Regions from separate parts of the Mesorhizobium sp. B2-8-1 genome, predicted to be linked through region 2. Evidence: predicted binding sites of a transcription regulator. Region 2 holds the regulator's gene; the other holds the start of a gene.
What was found. Region 2 encodes LexA, which represses DNA repair genes until DNA is damaged. Its sites were predicted from a motif close to TGTTCNNNNTGTGTTCNG; they were not measured.

Region 1: a site for LexA is predicted at 5,424-5,441, ahead of FJ428_RS09875 (YifB family Mg chelatase-like AAA ATPase). Genes of this name have one in related genera too.

The regions. Positions count from the first base shown of each region.
Region 1 covers NZ_VFTX01000003.1:299,422-306,843, forward strand. Annotated here, with positions in the region: gene FJ428_RS09850 (EAL domain-containing protein) at 1-831, opposite strand, end outside; gene FJ428_RS09855 (GtrA family protein) at 985-2,781, opposite strand; gene FJ428_RS09860 (glycosyltransferase) at 2,945-3,955, shown strand; gene FJ428_RS09865 (GtrA family protein) at 3,960-4,334, shown strand; gene gshB (glutathione synthase) at 4,408-5,349, shown strand; gene FJ428_RS09875 (YifB family Mg chelatase-like AAA ATPase) at 5,535-7,067, shown strand; gene FJ428_RS09880 (malate synthase G) at 7,122-7,422, opposite strand, start outside.
Region 2 covers NZ_VFTX01000005.1:163,416-170,837, reverse strand. Annotated here, with positions in the region: gene FJ428_RS15335 (AMP-binding protein) at 1-14, shown strand, start outside; gene kynA (tryptophan 2,3-dioxygenase) at 11-847, shown strand; gene kynU (kynureninase) at 911-2,158, opposite strand; gene FJ428_RS15320 (TetR/AcrR family transcriptional regulator C-terminal domain-containing protein) at 2,155-2,832, opposite strand; gene lexA (transcriptional repressor LexA) at 3,285-4,028, shown strand; gene FJ428_RS15310 (ComEC/Rec2 family competence protein) at 4,022-6,472, opposite strand; gene gltX (glutamate--tRNA ligase) at 6,576-7,422, shown strand, end outside.

The sequences.
Region 1 (7,422 bases), on a different contig from region 2:
CAGGAACAGGTCCTTCGGCCAGCTTCTCGCCGCCTCGGTCGCCTTGCGCAGCACTAGCTGCGACAGCGGGCCGATGATGCCGCGCTCCTCGGCGATCGGAATGAAGACGGTCGGCGGCACCGAGCCGAGATCGCGGTCGGTCCAGCGCGCCAGCGTCTCGAAGCCGATGGTGCGGCGCGTGGTGAGGTCGACGATCGGCTGGAAATGCGGCTCCACCTCGCCGGCCGAGACCGCGCGGCGCAGCGCCTGCTCGATGCGGGTGACGCGCTTGGCCGCCTCTTCCATTTCGCGGGTATAGACGACGACCCGGCCGCGGCCGGATCGCTTGGCATGGTAAAGCGCCGTTTCGGCCTTGTTGATGAGGATCTCGGTGGTCTCGTCGCCGGAATAGAACAGCGAACAGCCGACGGAGGCCGACAGCCTCGCCGTGCGTTCGCCGACATCATACGGGGCCGACAGGATTTCGATCAGCATGCGCGACTTTTCGGCCGCCGCCTCCTCGCTGAACACCAGCGGGTAGAGGAAGGCGAATTCGTCGGCGCCGATGCGGCAGACGGTGGAATGACCGTCCATCGAGGCGCGCAGCCGCATCGCCACCTGGATCAGGATGTCGTCGCCGGCCTTGTGGCCGAACAGATCGTTGATCGGCTTGAAGCCATCAAGGTCGAGAATGCCGACGGTGAAGGGCGCGGGATCGTCGGCACGGTCGCTGATCAGGCGATCGACCTTGTCGAAGAAGCGGCGATGGTTGCCAAGCCCGGTCAACGGATCGGTGAATGCCAGATCCGTGCTCTCCCTGTTTGCCTGACCGGTGCCAAACGAAGTTTGCATCGGTGTCCCTGTTTCTCGAAGTCGGAATTTATTTCCGAGACTGGCAGCAAACCCTTTAGGAAACGTATCGGAAAAATCGATTTTTCGCCGCTGGAGTGCGTTGCCCTCCGCAAAGCCGTCCGGGCTCAACGGCGTCGTCGCTCACGCGGATTCTCAGCCGGCGGGGCGAACGCGATAGAGCTCCAGCGGCGCGCCCTGGGTCTCCGCCACCGGTTCCAGCCAATCCGGCACGCTGCCATGCATCAACCCGGCCAGAAAGCCGTCAGGCGCCTTGGTTGCGAGAAGCCTGGTTTCGGGATTGCCGCGGCAGAGCGCGACAATCCCGACGCGATGGTTTGCCACGACGGCTTTCGCGTCAGTGGCCGAGCCCAGCAAGGCATCGAATACGAGCAGGTTTCCGGCGACGTTGCGGTGGTAGGGCCCAGCGAGCGCGCGATGACCGGTAAAGGCCAGGATCGGCGAGCCGAGATTGGAGATGGCCAGCACCGTGGTGTGAGGCATGCGGGCGAGCGCGGCGAACGAGGCCTTGCTGTTGCAAGGTGCATCGATGCCGGCGTCGGTGACGGCCGCACCGGTCTGGAAGGCGCTCGATGCCGCCTCGGCAGCGCTGGACCAAACCGCATTGACCGAGATCAGCCAGGCTGCGGCCATACGGAGCACGGAGCCACCGGACGGACTGTTTTCGGCGCGCTGCCGCCATTTGGCGATCCAGGCGCAAAGCGGGATCACCGCGAAGGCGATGGAGAAGGTCGAGCCGCGGACCTCCCAGGCGCTGACCAGGAAAGCCACCACCAGCAGCGCGCCGACGAGACTGTCCTGCCGCCGCCAGCCGCCCTTGCCGAGACGCAGCGCCATCAGGACGATCGCCACCAGCGGCGTCGCGAAGCGCGCCACCGCTCTGGCCGGGTCAGCCGCGACGAGCTGGAATATCGACTGCGCTTCGTCGATATGACCGAGCCACATCTGCTGGAGGCGCGGGTCGAGGCCGGCATACGGGGCAGCCAGGCATTGCGGGAACAGAAACATCACGACAAGGACAAGCACGAACGCCAGCAGGCCGAGCGAGACCAGGCGACGGCCGTACGTCGCATTGGCGGCGCCCCATGAGGCAATGACCGCAAGGCCGGCGCCGGCAAGCGCGGCAACCACGAACTGCACGGTCGAGAAGGTGTCGCACTGGGTCTGTCCCCATGCCGACGCCGGTATGGTGGTGATGAAAACAAGGGCCGAGACGGCGGTGACGCCCAAGCCAAAATCCCTGGCGATCAGCCTTTCGCCGCCACCGCTGACGAGGAACAGCAGGGCGACGATGGCGCCCAGGGTTCCAGCATAGGGGGCGCTTTCCATGCCGATCGCCAATGCCAGCGTGGCGCACGCGCCGGCAAACAGGGCGGCGGGCCGGTGGCGAGGTGCTTCGAGCAGCAAAGCCAGACCGGCCAAGGTCAGCATCAGCTGGACATTGTGGTGATCGAGTGCGCCGGGCGAGAAGATTCCGAGATAATACAAGGCCGCTCCGCCGACCACCGCAGCGGGCAGGACCGCGTGCTCGCCGGCGAAAGCGCGCGCGGCGCGCATGATGGAGAACAGCGCGAGCCAGAATTGCAGGAGAGGCCAAAGCACCTGCACGACCTGCTCGCCCAAAGCGGCACTGCCCGTCAGGGCCGACAGGGCAAGCATGCCGAGCGCCAGCGGCGCGTCGAGCAGCCGCGACCAGTGCATGACGAAGCCACCCTCCAGCCCCATCCTGTACTGGTGCAGGTCGAACCAGCCCTGGCCGGCCAGGAGGTCGCGAACCTCCACCAGTTGCAGCAGGCTGTCATTGTCGCCGGCCGGGTTGGCCAGTTGCGGGAATCCGGCATAGAGATCGAGCGCCAGCAGCAGCAAGGCGGCAAGCAACGCAAACGCTATGTCGGCCTTCCAGGTGGAAGCGCCGTTGCTGGCTGTGCTCATCCCCATCGCCTCTGGCAGGAATGCCGGGCTTTTTCGGCCAATCGACACTCGTAAAGTCGGCCTTAAACCTAGCCTTAACGGCTTCAATAAATAGTAAAACCGCCTGAATGCGCCTGACTTTCGGCGCGAACCGCGCGTGGCGGCGAGGCACCCGGAGAGGAAAATGCCGCAAGAGCTTCGCTACGAACCCTCCATCGCCGTGCTGCTGCCTTGCTACAACGAGGAATTGACGATCGCCGAGGTGGTGCGGCGCTTCCGCGAGACGCTGCCTTTGGCGACGATCTATGTCTACGACAACAATTCGCGCGACCTGACCGCGCTCAGGGCCCGCGCGGCCGGCGCCATCGTGGTGCGCGAACCGCGCCAGGGCAAGGGCAATGTGGTGCGGCGCATGTTCGCCGACATCGACGCCGACATTTACCTGATGGCCGACGGCGACGGCACCTATGCGCCGGAAGACGCGCCGCAATTGATCAACACGCTTCTGACCGAGCGCTCCGACATGGCGGTGGGCACCCGGCGCGGCGTCACCGACGATGCCGGCAGGACTGGCCATGCCTTCGGCAACCGCGTCTTCAACAGCCTCTATAAAGGGCTGTTCGGCAGCGATTTCACCGACATCTTCTCGGGCTACCGCGTCTTCACCCGGCGCTTCGTCAAGAGCTTCCCGGCCGTCTCCGGCGGCTTCGAGATCGAGACCGAAATGTCGGTGCATGCCTCGCAGCTCAAATTGCCCGTCAGCGAGATCGCGCTCGATTACGGCAAGCGGCCGGACGGCTCGTCGTCGAAGCTTTCGACGTTTCGCGACGGCGCCAGGATCCTTTGGATGTTCGCCATGCTGATGAAGGAAACGCAACCGCTGCGTTTCTTCGGCGCCTTCGCCCTGGTCTTCCTGGCGTCGAGCCTGTTCCTGATGGCGCCGGTGCTGGTCGAATTCGCCGAGACCGGGCTGGTGCCGCGCATGCCGACATGGGTGCTGTCGGTCGGCCTGCTCTTGCTCTCGATGCTGGCTGGTGTGACTGGGGTGATCCTCGATTCGGTGTCGCGCGGCCGCGCCGAACAGAAGCGCATCTTCTACCTGTCGATGCCTTCGGGCCGCATAGAGCGGCGCGAGCGCGCCAGCGAGCCGACTGCCGCGAAGGCCGGCCCAGGCAAGACGCCTCGCGCCGCATGAAGCGGTGAGCCGTCTTATCCGCTTCCTCTTTGCCGGCGGCATCGGCTTCGTCGCCGACGCGGCCGCCCTCTGGCTGCTGCTTGCCGTCACGCCGCTCGGCCCTTTCAGCGCCCGCATGCTGTCCATCGGCTTTGCACTCTGCGTCACCTGGCAGATAAACCGGCATCTGACCTTCTCGCCGTCGAGCCGCGGCTTGGTGCGGGAAGGTGCCCGCTATGGCAGCATCGGCATAGCCACCAGCATCGCCAACTATCTGGTCTACTGCGCCATCCTTGTCGTCCTGCCGACAACCCCGCCATTGGCCGCCCTTGCTTTCGCTTCGCTGGCCGCCATGGCGCTGTCCTTTCTCGGCTATTCCAGGCTGGTCTTCGACCGCTAGAGGCGTGGCCCGATTGGCAGAAGGCGCCGGGACCCTTATATCGCTCTCTCATCGACCGTGCTGGGGACCTGCCATGAAGCTGAAAATCGCCGTCCAGATGGACCACATCTCCACCGTGTCGATCGCCGGAGACACTTCGTTCGCGCTGTCGCTGGAGGCGCAGCGGCGCGGCCATCAGCTCTACCACTACACGCCCGACCGGCTGTCGCTGCGCGACGGCAAGGTGTTCGCCCGCATCGAGGAGATGCAGGTACGCGACGAGAAGGGCAGCCACTATTCGCTGGGGGAGAAGGTGCGAACCGACCTGTCGGAGATGGACGTGATCCTGCTGAGACAGGATCCGCCCTTCGACATGAACTACATCACCACCACGCACATACTGGAGCGCATCCACCCCAGGACGCTGGTGGTCAACGACCCGGCCTGGGTGCGCAACAGCCCGGAAAAGATCTTCGTCACCGAGTTTTCCGACCTGATGCCGGAAACGCTGATCACCAAGGATCCCCAGGAGGTCGCCGCCTTCCGCAAGGAATTCGGCGACATCATCGTCAAGCCGCTCTACGGCAATGGCGGCGCGGGCATCTTCCACCTGCTGGAGGCCGACCGCAACCTCGCCTCGCTGCTCGAAATGTTCGGCCAGTTGTTCCGTGAGCCCTACATCGTGCAGCGCTACCTGAAGGACGTGCGCAAGGGCGACAAGCGCATCATCCTGATCGACGGCGAACCGGTCGGGGCCATCAACCGGGTGCCGGCCGAGCACGATTCCCGCTCCAACATGCATGTCGGCGGCCGCGCCGAGAAGACCGAGCTGACCGAGCGCGAGCGCGAGATCTGCGCCCGCATCGGGCCGGCACTGAGGGAACGCGGCTTCATCCTCGTCGGCATCGACGTCATCGGCGACTACATGACCGAGATCAACGTGACCTCGCCGACCGGCGTGCGCGAAGTCAAACGCTTCGGCGGCGCCGACATCGCCAGCCTGTTCTGGGACGCGGTGGAGGCCAAGCGGAAATAGCCGTTTTCACTTTGTATTAACCATGTTCCGTTTTTGCAACCGGAGACAATCGCGCCGCAACTTAAGCGATTGCGTGTTCCTGTAATGTTCTTGATTTGGCCGAGGAACTGTGATTGTCTCCGGCCCAGGCCCTTCGCGGCCTGATTGCAAAAGGCTTGGGGCAAGCCCAGATCCGGGGGCAAGACATGGTGGCGCGGGTTCGCACGGTTGCTTTCCAGGGCATCGAGGCCGTGCCGGTCGACGTGCAGGTGATGATCGCGCCCGGCAAGGTCAACATGCACATCGTTGGCCTGGCCGACAAAGCGGTGGCCGAAAGCCGCGAACGGGTGCAGGCGGCACTGCATGCTTCCGGCCTGTCGATGCCGTCCAAGAAGGTCACTGTCAACCTAGCGCCCGCCGACCTGCCCAAGGAGGGCAGCCACTACGATTTGCCGATCGCGCTCGGCCTGATGGCGGCGCTTGGCGCCATTCCGGGCGACATGCTGGCCGGCTATGTCGTGCTTGGCGAACTATCGCTCGACGGCACTATCGCCGCCGTCGCCGGCGCCTTGCCGGCCGCGATTGGGGCCAATTCTGAAGGCAAGGGCCTGATCTGCCCCTTCGCCTGCGGCCCGGAAGCCGCCTGGGCCGGCAAGGACTTTGACATACTCGCGCCGCGCAGCCTGATTGCCATCGCCAATCATTTCCGCGGCACGCAGGTGCTGTCCCGGCCGGAGGCCGGCATCCATGCCGCGGCGCGCGACCTGCCCGATCTTGCCGATATCAAGGGCCAGGAAACCGCCAAACGAGCGCTGGAGGTGGCGGCGGCCGGTGGGCACAACCTGCTGATGGTCGGCCCGCCCGGATCGGGAAAATCGATGCTGGCGCAGCGGCTGCCGTCGATCCTACCGCCGCTGGCGCCGAAGGAATTGCTCGAAGTGTCGATGATCGCCTCCGTCGCCGGCGAGCTCGGCGAAGGCAAGCTGACCGACCGGCGGCCGTTCCGCGCGCCGCACCATTCGGCCTCGATGGCGGCGATGGTCGGCGGCGGCATCCGGGCGCGGCCGGGCGAAGTGTCGCTTGCGCACCACGGCGTGCTGTTCCTCGACGAATTTCCCGAATTCACGCCGCAGACGCTCGACGCGTTGCGCCAGCCATTGGAGACCGGCGACTGCATGATCGCGCGGGCCAATCACCGCGTCACCTATCCGGCGCGCATCCAGCTTGTGGCGGCGATGAACCCGTGCCGATGCGGCATGGCCGGCGAACCGGGCTATCGCTGCCTGCGCGGCGATCGCTGCCGCACCGACTACCAGGCGCGCATCTCGGGCCCGCTGCTCGACCGCATCGATCTCAGGATCGAGGTGCCGGCGGTCTCGGCCAGCGACCTGATCCGGCCCGACCGGGCGGGGAAGAGCGCCGACGTGGCGCTGCGCGTGGCGCGTGCCCGCACCCTCCAGCGCGAGCGCTTCGAACGGCTCGGCGTCACCAGCGCCACCACAAACGCGCATTGCGCGCCCGCGGTCATCGAGGAGATCGCCATGCCCGACGCATCGGGCCTGTCGCTGCTCAAGGACGCCAGTGAAAAGCTCGGCTTCTCGGCGCGGGCCTATCACCGCGTGCTGAAGGTGGCGAGAACACTGGCCGATCTCGACGCCAGCGAGACCGTCGGCCGCATTCATCTCGCCGAAGCGATTTCCTACCGGATGAGTTCGGAGCGGGTGGCGCAGGCGGCGTAGTAGGCGCTTCTCGAGAAGAGGGGAACGGAACGCCGGCGGCTCCAAATCTCCGGTTCAGGCCGCTCCCTTTGCCTTCAGTTCCAATCTCCGCGCGTGCAGCACCGGCTCGGTGTAGCCGTTGGGCTGGATGCGGCCCTTGAAGACGAGATCGCAGGCGGCCTGGAACGCGACGGAGCCGTCGAAATCGGCGGCCATCGGCCGGTAGAGCGGGTCGCCTTGGTTCTGCTGGTCGACGATATCAGCCATGCGCCTCATCGTTTCCATCACCTGGTCGGCCGTGCAGACGCCATGGTGCAGCCAGTTGGCGATGTGCTGCGAGGAGATGCGCAGCGTGGCGCGGTCCTCCATCAGGCCG
Region 2 (7,422 bases):
AGAAGATCAATTGAGCAAGCCCTACGACCCGTCCGCCGAGGGCGCGGAAATGTCGTTCAAGGAGCGCATGTCCTACAGCGACTATCTGCATCTGGAAAAGGTGCTCGAGGCGCAGGAGCCGCTTTCGTCAGCCCATGACGAGATGCTGTTCATCATCCAGCACCAGACATCGGAACTCTGGATGAAGCTCGCGCTGCACGAAATCGGCGCCGCAATCCGCTCCATCCGCGCCGACCGTCTCGAACCGAGCTTCAAGATGCTTTCGCGCGTCGCCCGCATCTTCGAGCAGCTCAACAATGCCTGGGACGTGCTGCGCACGATGACGCCCAGCGAATACACCGAGTTCCGCGACGCGCTTGGCCAGTCCTCGGGCTTCCAGTCGTGGCAGTACCGTGCCATCGAGTTCATGGCCGGCAACCGCAATCTCGCAATGCTCGGACCGCACAAGCACCGGCCGGACCTCAGCGAGAAACTGGAGGCGATCCTGGCGCAACCGTCGCTCTACGACGAGGCGCTGCTGCTGCTCGCCCGTAACGGCTTCGACATCGGTGCCGACGCAAGGCGTACGGACTGGCGCGAAACGCGGACCGAGAACGAAGAGGTCCTTGTCGCCTGGCAGATCATCTACCGCGACCCGCAGCGCTACTGGATGTTCTACGAACTCGCCGAGAAGCTGGTCGATTTCGAGGATTATTTCCGCCGTTGGCGCTTCAACCACGTCACCACGGTCGAGCGCATCATCGGTATGAAGCGCGGCACCGGCGGCACATCGGGCGCGTCCTACCTGAAGAAGATGCTGGAGGTGGAGTTGTTCCCGGAGCTGTGGAAGGTCCGCACCCGGCTCTGACGTAGCTTTGCCGACTGCATATCGTTATCCCGAACCCACTGCGCTTTTCTGAGCGACAGGCTCTTAAGTCACCGCCGCCTTGACGGCGAAACGCGCCTCCTGCCACGCGTCCGTGCGCAAAATGTCTTCCAGCACCTCGACAGCCTGCCAGACATCGACATAGCCGACATAAAGCGGCGTAAAGCCGAAGCGAATCGTGGATGGCGCGCGGAAATCGCCGATCACGCCGCGCTCGATCAAGGCCCGCATCACCTGATAGCCATGCGGGTGGAGGAACGAAACCTGGCTGCCGCGCTCATTGCCATCGCGCGGGCTTTCGAGTTCGAGGCCGTAGGCGCCGCATTTTGCCTCGACCAGTTGGATGAACAGATCGGTCAACGCCATGCTCTTCCTGCGCACCTCTGCCATGTCGACGTCGTTCCAGACATCGAGCGCCCCTTTGAGCGCGCGCATCGACAGCACAGGCTGCGTGCCGCAGAGAAACCGGCGGATGCCTGTGCCGGCAGCAAAACCCTGTTCGAAGGCGAATGGCCGCGCATGGCCCCACCAGCCGCTGAGCGGCTGGCGGACATCGCCATGGTGGCGCTCGGCCGCGTAGATGAAGGCCGGGGCACCCGGGCCGCCATTGAGATATTTGTAGGTGCAGCCAACGGCGAAATCGGCATTCGAACGGTCGAGCTCGACGGGCAAGGCGCCGGCGGTATGGCAGAGATCCCAGACAATCAGCGCGCCGGCATCATGTGCCGTCCGCGTCAGCGCGGCCATGTCGCGTAACTGCCCGGATTTGTAGTTGACGTGGTTGACCAGGATGACCGCGACCCGCTCGTCGATCAGTTCTTCTATGGTCGGCGCATCGACACCCTCGAGCCGCAGCACCGTGCCCGGCCGCGTCGAGGCAACGCCTTCGGCCATATAGAGATCGGTCGGAAAGCTGTCCCCCTCGGCGATGATGACTGACCTGTCCGGCCGCATCCCGAGTGCCGCATGCAGCACCTTGTAGATGTTGATCGAGGTGGTATCGCAGACCACCGTCTGGCCGGCGGCGGCCCCGATCAGGCGCCCGAGTTGGTCGCCGAGTTCGACCGGCATGTCGAACCAGCCGGCGGTGTTCCAGGCGCGGATGAGATCCTGCGCCCACTCCTGCGTGGCGGCCTTCTGCAGCTCGCCGAACACGGCTGGCGAAGCGGCGCCCAGCGAATTGCCGTCGAGATAGATCACCCCCTGGGGCAAGGTGAAGCGGTCACGCATGGCACGCAGCGGATCCGCGGTGTCCATTGCCTCGATCGCTGCGAGATCGGGAATTTTGCTCATGGTCGCGATGTTCCTCGGTGAGAAGAGCGCCCTGGAAACGGGCCGGCTGTTTTGCCGCCCGGGCAAGGGCTGGCCGCATAGAGGCGCAAGAACAGGGTGAACGCCCGGTTCGATCTTTGCTCGATTTCCGCCCGAGGCAGTTCCTCGAGCACCCCAACGATCCGGCGAACCTGGAGATCGCCGATCAAAAGACTGATGTAGATGTCGGCGGCTTCGGCAGGATCGTCACAGGCGATCGGGCCGGCCCGACTTGCGGTTCGAAGCAGGTCGCCAACAAGCGGCATTATGGTATTGCGGCCGAATTGCGCGATCGATTGGCCAAGCGTGCCTGTATCGTTGACGTCGCCGGCCGCGGCGCGATTGAGCGCCACCGCCTTGTCGCCCGTCACGAGGGTCAGCAGGACTGGCCCGAGCAAGTTCAGGGTTTCGAGCGGATCGCGCGCCTGGTGAAGGGCGTCCTCCAGCAGCTTCCTTGCCTCTCCCGCATTGGCTTCGATCAAGGATCGAAACAGGGTCTGCTTGTTGCCGTACCAGTTGTAGAGGGTTTCGTTCGAGGCCGATGCCCGCTTGGCGATAGCAAGCAGGGAGGCGCTCTTGTAGCCGGCTTCCCGGAGCACCGCATAGGCGGCCTCCTCTATCCGTTCGCGTCGCGCGGCCTGCTTCGGCGTGGTCATTGGTGTTCCTCTTCGAAAACCGTACATTATTATACGGTTTCGTCAAGCGAACGAACGAACGCAGCCCGTCGCGACCAGTGGTGGTGTCTGGCCGTTTTCCGGCGGAAGTTGGCATTTTGGTTTCGTTTCGTTCACGAGCCGCAGGGGTTTCTAATCCGCCCAAACGCACCCCGCACCTGCCGGTCACCCAGCTTGCAGGCTTGTGCCAAGAGTGGAGACCGGTCGGGCCACAGGCCATTAACCAAAATAGTTTCAAAGGGCCCGGGAGCGCATTGACGACGGACCGCGCTGGCAGGATGCTGGCTGCGGGAGGGCATTTCGTTTCCGTCGCCTTAACAAATTCATTAAACTTTAAATGGTTGCGGAACACAACTGGAACAGATAGTGTTTGTTCTGGGTTTGTTTTCTGATTCTGGTTCCAGACCCTTCGTGCAATGCCTTTGGGGGCCGCCATGCTCACGCGCAAGCAACATGAACTCTTGATGTTCATCCATGAACGGCTGAAGGAAAGCGGCATTCCGCCGTCCTTCGACGAGATGAAGGAAGCGCTGGACCTCGCCTCCAAGTCGGGAATTCATCGGCTGATCACGGCGTTGGAGGAGCGCGGCTTCATTCGCCGCCTGCCCAACCGGGCGCGCGCGCTGGAGGTGCTGCGCCTGCCGGACTCGATCGCGCCGGGTCTTAACGCGGCAAAGAAGTTCTCCCCGAGCGTCATCCAGGGCAGCCTCGGACAGGGCAGCAGCCCTAGCCGGCAGATCAAGCCGGCGACGTCTTCGCGTCTGCCCGCTGCCGGCAATGACGACGATGCGGTTTCAGCGGTGTCGATCCCGGTCATGGGTCGCATCGCAGCGGGTGTGCCGATCGACGCCATCCAGCATCAGACGCATTCCATTTCAGTGCCGCCTGACATGATCATGGGCGGCGAACACTATGCGCTGGAGGTCAAGGGCGATTCGATGATCGAGGCCGGCATTTTCGACGGCGACACGGTCATCATCCGCAATGCCGACACCGCAAGTCCCGGCGAGATCATCGTGGCCCTGGTGGACGAGGAGGAAGCAACGCTGAAGCGCTTCCGCCGAAAGGGTGCTTCGATTGCGCTCGAGGCTGCCAATCCGGCCTATGAAACACGTATTTTCGGACCGGACAGGGTCAAGGTGCAAGGCAAGCTGGTCGGCCTGATCAGGCGCTACTGAGCGGGGTCGGCGGTGGGCTTTTCGGGTTTACGGTAAGGCGGCAGTCCCCTTGCCTCGCGTGAGAATTTCCGCTGTTCGTGCCAAGGCCGATATGGCCTGTCGACGGCAAAGCTGACCCGTGCCGGTGCCGTCGCCGATTGCTGGTCGAAGAAGACGGCGGCACTTCCCTTACGAGCGAGCTGCCGCTTGGTGATGACGAGAACCAGCGGATTGTGGCAGGGATCGTAGCCCGCGGGGTCGTTGATGACGATCAGATCCGCATAGGAGCAGGCCCTCCAGGCGTCCTTGCGATCCTCCACCTGCGCGATGATCGCCCCCGAGGTATGCCGGGCCATGCACAGGCCCGTGAAGCAATAGAAAGGCGCTCCCGCCGGAAGTTGCGCGGGATCGAAGATGTCGAACTGTCGGTCTCCGCTGTCGAACAGTTCCGGCGCAGCGATGGTTTCGGACTTCAGCGCGCGTTTCCAATTATCGACGGTGAATTCGTTCGGGCGCGCCCGGTTGATCGCGAGCTCGCCGCCGCCGATCGGCAACGCCACCAGGCGGGCATCCTCCGAAATCAGCACGTCCGGCGTGCGCGTGTCCGAGACGGTCAACAGGCCGGCGAGCGCGAAGGGAAGTGCCGCCAGCCGCAGCCATGTCGTGGCCATCGTCGCGATGACCAGGGCGATCGCCACCAGAAGGACGGATTGCTGCGAAATCAACCCGACCGCGTCGACCGGCGAGCGTTGCGAGATCCATCCTGATATGGCGATCATCGCGGCCAGTCCCTTGCCCATCAGATAAAGGGATGGTCCATCGAACCCGAACGGCATCAGCAGCGCGCTGGCAACCGCAAGGAACATCACGACAGAAACGATCGGCATGACGGCAAGATTGGCGAACAGGCTGAGCGGCGACACGCGCTGGAAATGCCAGATGGCGAAAAGCGCCGTGGCGCTTCCCGCGATAATCGAGGTCATCGCCAGCCCACCTGTCGCCAGCAGCAATTTTCGCGTCAGCAGGCCAGGCAAGGTCCGTTGCGGCGGCGGGGTCCGCGCTTTGTCGGCTTTGCGATCCGACCAGCCGGCATAGGCGCCGACCAGGGCCGCGGTGGCGGCGAACGACATCTGGAAGCTCGGCCCTACCACCTCGTGCGGCGACACCACGATGACGGCGATCGCCGAAATAGCCAGATTGCGCATGGTGAGTGCCGCCCGATCGAACAGAACGGCGATCAGCATCACCGCCAGCATGATGAAGCTGCGTTCGGCGGCGACAACGACGCCCGAAATGACGAGGTAGGCGGCGATCGAGAAAAGTGCCGCCGCGGCCGCGTATTTCTTGACCGGCCGACGGGAGGAAAAGTTCGGAAACAGCGCGAAGCCGCCACGCAGCAGACCCATGACGGTGCCGGCGACCAGCGCCATGTGCAGCCCGGAAATTGAGATGATGTGGTAGATGCCGGTGCGTCGCATCGCTTCATTGATCTCGTCGGGAATCCCGGCGCGAACACCCACGATCAGCGCCGCGGCGATCTCGCCCTCGGCGCCGCCGATGCTGCCCCTGATATGGTCGGCAATGCTTTCGCGAGCACTCTCGATGGCGGCTGAGAGGGCGGCCCACAACGGCCTGTCATCGGCTGAGACGATTTTGGGGTTGCCGAGAAAGAAGCCGCTGGCGCCTATGCCGGCGAAGTAGCTGTCGAAGGAAAAGTCGTAGCTGTCCGGCCGCACCGGCCCGGTCGGCGGCAACAGCCTGGCATAGCCGGTCACGAGGGAGCCGGCCGTCACTTCAGCCGGCACCTTGCGCGCCGAAAGGCGAACGCGCTCGGGCGCGTAGCGTAGTTTCGGCCGCGCGGTCGATGTCACATCGATGGTCAGCCGGATGCGCCCGGTCTCCATCTGGTCGACCGAAACGACGCGGCCGGTGATTTGCGTGGAGATTTCCGAGCCCAGCATCCGCGTTCCCGCTCGCCACGTCTCGACTTTGCCGGCGAGCATGCCGAGCGCGCACAACAGCGCCGCCATGAAGCACAGATGCGTTTTCGGCCATGAGCGTGAAACGAGCGCGCACAGCGACATCAGGATCGCGACCGCGACAGGCTTGGCAAAGCCCGGCTCCGCCGCCAGCGAAAAATACGCAATCGATCCGCACGCCAGGAACACCGGCACGAGCAGGAAGGCTATGCCCCGATCGAGTTCGAGCTCGGACGCTCTGGCCACGCCGTTGCGCAGACGAGGCCATGAAGCACGGCCGAACTCACGGCGCAGACGCACAGCCGCGCCGGCTGCGGGAATGCCGGGCGGCGTGGAAACATCCGCCGGCGGCGACTTGCCCGGCTGCTGTAGGGGCGGCAACGCCAGCGGCAATGAGGCGGGCGCGGGCATGGCAAAAAGGGAGCGTTCCCTGACGCCGGCAACGACGTCCTCGCCTTCCTCCGCGCCCCGGCCCGCTCCAGCCATCGGGTCTGCCCCTTGCGCCCTCGACACCCTATGCTACATGAACGCGCGACGCGCGAAAGTGCGTGTGATCCGCACCCCGCTCCAGACGTTTCCCGAGAGTTGTATGTCCGACAAGGTTGTCACCCGTTTTGCCCCCTCGCCCACCGGCTACCTGCACATCGGCGGCGCGCGTACGGCGCTCTTCAACTGGCTCTACGCCAAGCACACCGGCGGTACGATGCTGCTGCGCATCGAGGACACCGACCGCGAGCGCTCCACCGATGCGGCGACAGCAGCCATTCTCGAAGGACTGACTTGGCTCGGCCTCACCTGGGACGGCGACGCCGTCTCGCAGTTCGAGCGCGCGCCGCGCCATCGCGAGGTGGCCGAGGAGCTGGTGCGCATGGGCAAGGCTTACTACAGCTACGAGACCCCTGCCGAGCTTGAGGCAATGCGCGACGCGGCGCGGGCCAAGGGCTTGCCGCCGCGCTATGACGGAAGCTGGCGTGACCGCGACCCTTCGCAGGCGCCTCCTGGCGTCAAGGGCGCGATCCGCATCAAGGCGCCGACCAAAGGCGAGACGGTGGTGCATGACCGTGTCCAGGGCGACGTGCGCTTTCCCAACAAGGATCTGGACGACTTCATCATCCTGCGCTCGGACGGCAATCCGACCTACATGCATGCCGTCGTCGTTGACGACCACGACATGGGCGTCACCCACATCATCCGTGGCGACGACCACCTGACCAATGCCGCCCGCCAGACCGTGATCTACAACGCCATGGGCTGGGATGTGCCTTCAATGTCGCACATACCGCTGATCCACGGCGCCGACGGCGCCAAGCTGTCGAAGCGGCACGGCGCGCTGGGCGTGGAGGCCTACCGCGCCATGGGCTACCTGCCCGAAGCGCTGCTCAACTACCTGGCTCGGCTCGGCTGGAGCCACGGCGACGACGAGATCATGTCGATCC